Regions from separate parts of the Pseudoalteromonas sp. 20-MNA-CIBAN-0454 genome, predicted to be linked through region 2. Evidence: predicted binding sites of a transcription regulator. Region 2 holds the regulator's gene; the other holds the start of a gene.
The links. Region 2 encodes LexA, which represses DNA repair genes until DNA is damaged. Its sites were predicted from a motif close to TACTGTATNNNNATACAGTA; they were not measured.
Positions count from the first base shown of each region.

Region 1: a site for LexA is predicted at 1,705-1,724, ahead of AAEZ22_RS12280 (DNA topoisomerase III). Genes of this name have one in related genera too.

Region 1 covers NZ_JBEOOB010000023.1:60,396-63,824, forward strand. The annotation lists gene pomA (flagellar motor protein PomA) at 1-612, shown strand, start outside; gene AAEZ22_RS12275 (flagellar motor protein MotB) at 615-1,535, shown strand; gene AAEZ22_RS12280 (DNA topoisomerase III) at 1,738-3,429, shown strand, end outside.
Region 2 covers NZ_JBEOOB010000013.1:30,677-34,105, reverse strand. The annotation lists gene coxB (cytochrome c oxidase subunit II) at 1-748, opposite strand, end outside; gene lexA (transcriptional repressor LexA) at 1,222-1,839, opposite strand; gene AAEZ22_RS08290 (SRPBCC family protein) at 2,119-2,571, shown strand; gene AAEZ22_RS08285 (PaaI family thioesterase) at 2,670-3,113, shown strand; gene AAEZ22_RS08280 (hypothetical protein) at 3,116-3,429, opposite strand, start outside.

The sequences.
Region 1 (3,429 bases), on a different contig from region 2:
ACTATGTCACAGTTTTTTGGCATAGGTAAGGTGGTTACCAAAGCGTTTATGTTTAAGCTTGAGTCGCCAGAAGAGTTAATCGAAAAAGCAGTTGAACTTGCAGATTCAGCACGTAAAGGCGGGTTTTTAGCACTTGAAGAGGCAGAAATACCGAATCCATTTATGCGCAAAGGCGTTGACATGCTAGTAGATGGCCACGACGCAGACGTAGTGCGGGCCACACTGCAAAAAGATATTTCATTAACTACAGCACGGCATGAGTCGGGTGCTACTTTATTTAAATCTTTGGGTGATATAGCCCCAGCAATGGGAATGATAGGCACCTTAATAGGCTTAGTTGCGATGTTATCTAATATGGATGATCCTAAAGCAATTGGTCCGGCTATGGCGGTGGCATTGTTAACCACATTATACGGCGCATTTTTAGCTAACGTAGTCGCTATTCCTATTCAAACAAAATTGGAGCTGCGTAAAGACGAAGAGGCAATGAATCAACGTTTAATTTTAGATGCGGTTTTAGGTATTCAAGATGGTCAAAATCCAAAAGTAATAGAAGGTATTTTGAAAAACTATCTAGCTGAATCAAAACGTAAAGTAAACACTGAGGATTAACTATGTCTGATCAAGAGTGCAAGTGCCCACCCCCAGGTTTACCTGCGTGGATGGGGACATTCGCAGATTTAATGTCGCTATTAATGTGCTTTTTTGTGCTCTTGCTTGCGTTTTCTGAAATGGATGTACTTAAATTTAAACAAATTGCCGGTTCGATGAAATTTGCATTTGGTGTACAAAATAAAATAGAAGTTAAAGATATTCCCAAAGGCACATCAGTTATTGCTATGGAGTTTACTCCGGGCAAGCCAGAGCCTACCCCAATTGAAACAATTCAACAGCAAACGGTAGAAATGACCCAGCAAATGTTAGAGTTTCAGGCAGGTGATGAAAGCTCAGCAGGCGGAAGGCAAGAGCAGCGGGGCGATAAACGTGGTGGCGAGTCGCGTAGTACTTCCAAAGAGCAAGCATCGGAGCAAGCAATTTCAGCGGCCGATCAACAGCAAACAAACGACTTAGTTAAAAAAATTGCCCAGCAATTAGAAAAACAAATAATTGATGGTGCCATAGAGCTTGAATCATTAGGGCAGCAAATAATTATTCGTATTCGTGAAAATGGCTCTTTCCCTTCGGGTAGTGCATTTTTACAACCTAAGTTTAAACCCATTATTCAAGAAATTGGCGTGCTATTAAAAGATGTGCCTGGAGAAATTACTGTGTCGGGGCATACCGACGATTTTCAGGTTTCAAACGAGTTATATATTAATAACTGGGATCTTTCATCTAAGCGTGCAGTTGCAGTAGCTAGTGAGCTGCAAAAAGTAGTTGGATTTGATAAAAATAGAATGATGGTAGTAGGGCGTGCTGAAACCCGGCCGTTAGTGCCAAATGACAGCAATGAAGATCGCCGTCGTAATCGTCGCGTTGAAATATCTATTTTACAAGGAAAAGCCAAAGAGTCTGATCCTATCGATGTAAGGTAGCAGTCATTTTATTAAAAATACACTTGGTTTAAGCAAACTAAGTGTAATTGATTTCAGGTGACTTTTAGTCAAAATTGACTAAAAGTCACCACCTCAGCCAAATACCTCAGAGTTGTTAAATAGTTCGGTTTAATAAAAACATCCCACGCTGTGAATTGATATGCTAAACTACTGTGTATATAAACAGTAAAAGAGCTTGCTTATGAAACTCTATATTGCCGAAAAGCCGTCATTAGGGCGTGCTATTGCCGACGCGTTACCAAAACCGCACAAAAAGCACGATGGCTACATTGAAGTTGCAAATGGTGATTGCGTATCTTGGTGTATTGGTCATTTGCTCGAGCAAGCCGAGCCCGATGACTATGATGAGCGCTTTAAAAAGTGGCAGTTTGAGCACCTACCTATCATTCCTGAGCAGTGGCAATTAAAAGCAAAAACTAAAACTCGCAAGCAACTTACTGTGTTAAAAAAGCTAATCAAACAGGCTACAGCACTAGTGCATGCAGGTGATCCCGATAGAGAAGGGCAATTACTTGTCGATCAAGTTATTGAAGAAGCCAAAATAAGTAAAACTAAAAAGCAGCATATTCAACGCTTATTAATTAGTGATTTAAACTTAGCTGCAGTAAAAAAAGCATTAACGACTATGCGATCTAACCGTGAGTTTATTCCGTTGAGCGTTTCAGCCTTAGCGCGATCTCGTGCTGATTGGTTGTTTGGTATGAATTTAACCCGCGCTTATACTTTAGCAGGGCAAAAAGCTGGGTTTGGTAACGTACTTTCTGTGGGACGAGTACAAACACCCATACTTGGCTTGGTGGTTAATAGAGATAATGACATAGCAAATTTCGTATCGAAGCCATTTTATGAAGTATTAGCCCACTTAGTCACCCCCGAAAAACAATCATTTAGTGCAAAATGGATACCCAGTAAGGCATGTGAGCCTTATCAAGACGAAGAAGGGCGAGTATTAAATAAAGCATTGGCTGAAAACGTAGCCTCGCGTATCACACAGCAAAATGCTGAGCTAACGGCGCTTGAACAAAAGCAAAAAAAACAAACTGCGCCACTGCCTTATAACTTATCTGCTTTGCAGATAGACGCGGCAAAAGCATTTGCTATGCCAGCGCAAAAGGTGCTGGATATATGCCAAACTCTTTATGAGCGTCATAAGTTAATTACCTACCCGCGTTCAGACAACCGCTACTTACCTAATGATCATCACCAAGATGCGTCTGTTATTTTAAAAGCTATAAGCACTAATGGCGGGCAAGGTGTTGAGTTAGTAAAAGCAGCTGATAGTAAAAAACGTAGTAAATGTTTTAACGATTCAAAAGTGGCTGCGCATCACGCCATTGTCCCTACGGCAAAACAGTTAAAGTCGGCAAGTTTAGGTAGCGATGAGACAAAGGTTTATCAATTAATATGTCGTCATTATTTAATACAGTTTTATCCCGACTATATTTACAACGAAACTAAAGCAGAGATAACTATTGCTGGCGGGTTATTTAAAGCAAATGCAAAGCAAGATGTAAGCTTGGGTTTTAAGGTACTAATGGGTAAGTCTGAATTAAAAGATGAAGCCACGCTACCGCTTTTAACAAAAGGCATGTTACTTTTTTGCTCGCAAGGGGAGGTTGTTGAAAAATATACCTCACCGCCAGCGCACTTTAGTGATGCGACTTTACTTGCAGCCATGACAGGCATAAGCCGCTATGTACAAGATCCACAGATAAAAAAAGTACTTAAAGACACCGATGGCTTAGGCACAGAGGCAACGCGAGCGGGGATCATTGAATTATTATTTAAACGCCGTTTTTTAAAACGTGAAGGCAAATTAATTAAAGCAACCGAAACCGGGAGTGCACTTATTAGCGTGCTGCCGCAAGGTTTA
Region 2 (3,429 bases):
GCCAAACTTTAAAATCGGCCTCTGACTTAGCCTCTACTACCACTGGCATAAAGCCATGATCTTTACCGCATAGCTCAGCACACTGACCGCGATAAATACCGACTTCGTTTATGTTGGTCCACGTTTCGTTAATAAACCCCGGGTTTGCATCTTTTTTAATAGCAAAATCGGGCACCCACCAAGAATGAATAACATCGTCGGAGGTCATTAAAAAGCGTACTTTTTTATTGATCGGTAATACCAGAGGCTTATCTACCTCAAGTAAATAGTTGGGGTTTTTATCGGCTAGGTTAGCAATTTCATTTTGCGGTGTGGCAAGTATTGAGTAAAACTCAACATCTTCCCCCATATATTCGTAATGCCATTTCCATTGTGAACCAGTTACTTTAATAGTGATATCCGCTTTACTGGCATCTTCCATCGCTATTAATGTTTTAGTTGCGGGGACTGCCATTGCTATTAAAATAACAAATGGAATTGCTGTCCAGAGTATTTCTACTTTGGTACTTTCGTGAAATTGAGCAGCAACTGCTCCTTTAGATTTACGATGATGAATAAGTGCCCAAAACATAACGGCAAATACAATCACGCCTATTACACAGCATATTAAAAATATGGTCATGTGTAGTTGATAAACATTATTACTTATATCGGTTACGCCTTTGCGCATATTATATTGGCTATTTGCCAATGCTAACTGCGGAAAAACAAACAATATAAGCCACAAGGTAGAGCTCAATTTACCCATGTGACAGCTCCTTTAATACTGTTGCGAGTGCAAAACAAAAAGACATAAGCTTTAAATGCCAATTTGTTATTTTTTATTTTTGTATTGCTGCCGGATATATAAATATATTTTCTCAAAACTAAAGCTGTGAGTTATTGTTAGTCCAGCCCATTAACAATTAGTTAATAATTGAACAACTAGCAAGTTTTAGTTTGAAAAATAATCAAATAATATTAGGGGATTAGCGTAAATATGGGATTTATTTAATTTTGTTCTAAGCAGGAAGTGAGCAACAGCAAGGGTTACAAATAAAAAGACAGCGATAACGAGTATTAAATACTTAAATGATAAAAAACATAAACTTAATATAATTTTTTCATTGCAGCGGAATTTTCACAAAAAAAAGGCAAAAAAAAGCGCACTAAAAAGTGCGCATTAATTATCTGAGCTATTAAATTATGCCGATATTTTACATAGCTATAACAGCTTAATTGTCACATCCAGTCAGCATTACGAATAACCCCAACAGCTAAGCCTTCAATATTAAAAGATTCGTTTTCAAGATCCACTTCTATCGACGAAAATTCTTTATTTTCAGCATGCAATAATACTTTTTTGCCTGCTTTTTCTAAGCGTTTTACAGTTACATCGTCATCAACGCGGGCAACAATAACTTGGCCATTTTCGGCAACTTGAGTGCGATGAACAGCCAGTAAATCACCATCCATAATACCAATATCTCGCATGCTCATACCATTTACACGCAATAAAAAATCGGCAGCGGGTTTAAACATTAACGGGTCAATTTTACAATGGCTCTCAACATGTTGTTGCGCCAAAATAGGTTCGCCGGCAGCTACACGGCCTATTAACGGTAAACCAAGTTGTTCTGGTTCATCTTCTTCAATAAGTTGAATACCACGGCTAGCGCCTGGTTTCATTTTAATAGCGCCTTTTTTAGCCAGCGCTTTTAAATGCTCTTCTGCTGCATTAGCACTTTTAAAGCCTAATGTTTGTGCAATTTCTGCGCGTGTAGGAGGCATACCAGTGTCTTTAATAAACACTTTAATAAGTTCGAGTATTTGCGCTTGGCGGTTAGTTAATGGTCGCATACAACTGGTTTTCCATACAGTACATTTAACTGTGAGTATATACAGTTATCTGAAAATCGCAAATTTAAATTACTCCTCGCCTTTGCTGCCAAAGGTGGCATTGGTCTAAGCTTAAAATTACCAAGTAAATTACAGATAAAATTACGCAGATCACGATAGTGTTAGTTTTACGTTACATTAATTACATAACTACTAAGTTGTTACTGTTATTAAAAATTAGTTAGCTATCGTTTTTGTAATGGGCCTTAACTTCATCAATGTGAATTAACGGAGAGTGTTATGAATATCACTGTAGCGGTAATAATTAACGGTCCTAAACGTAAAGTATGGGCGGCAATAACTGACATCGAAAACAGTGCCAATATGCTGTCTGGCATTATTGATGTAAAAATAATCGAGAAGCCACCACAAGGGCTAGTGGGCCTAAAATGGTTAGAAACACGAAAAATTTTTGGCAAAGCAGCCTCAGAAACCATGTGGATCACCGAAGCTGTTACTAATGAATACTATTGCACTCGCGCAGAAAATGGCGGGGCAGTTTATACCACTAAGCTGTCACTTACCGCCGCCGAACCTAGCACCTGTTTAACCATGACTTTTTCTGATAGCTCTGAGTCTATTTGGGTAAAAATGATCTCTGCAGTGATAGGGTTTTTTCTTAAAAGTTCGATGCGTAAAATGCTAAAAAAAGATCTCGATGAAATTAAGCACTATGTAGAAAGCAAAAAGTAGCACTGTATTACCATGCAGTAGCTGCACTAATTTGGCTATCATATCGCCATGAAAAATCGTATTATCGGTTATCGTTTTCAACCTTTAAAGGAGTAACAATGAGTATTTGGCATCAACCTATTACTTTAGCGTTTTGTAAGCAGTTAGACCAAGGCATAAATGGCCAAGGTACACTGATGAAAACCATGGGGATTGAAATAACTGAAATTGGTGATGATTACTTAGTTGCCACTATGCCAGCAATTCCTGCGCACCATAACCCTATAGGCATGGTGCATGGCGGAGCAAACGTGGTTTTAGCCGAAAGTGTTGCCAGCTACGCGGCTAATTTTGTGGTCGACTTCACTAAATTTTATTGTGTAGGGCAAGAGATCAGTGCCAGCCATTTAAAAGCCTCGCGTAATGGCACCTTAACCGCCACCGCAAAAGCGTTTCATATTGGCAAGCGTAGCTCAGTATGGGAAATAAAAATAACGAATAGTCGCGGCGAGCTTTGCTGCGTATCAAAAATGACCGCAGCTGTTGTAGAGCGCAAAGGCTAAGGCTATTTTTCTAGCGGGTAAATAGTAATTTCCATGCCTGCACCAATTGCCGATATACGTAATAATGTATCGGCGTGCAGCGCTTGGTTAAAACACTTTGGCGAAGTGCCCGATTCAAAACCAATATCAAAGGTACGGCGCGAACAACTCAACCATTGCTTAAGTGCAGCCCGCGAGCATGACTCTACTAACTCACATAAGTGGTTAATTGCTTTATCCGGTGAAGATATTTCGCCTGTTACTTCTATACGCGCTAACTGACGGTATTCGTCTTTATCATAATGTAAAATAGTGGCGATTTTTTTTAGGTCAGCTA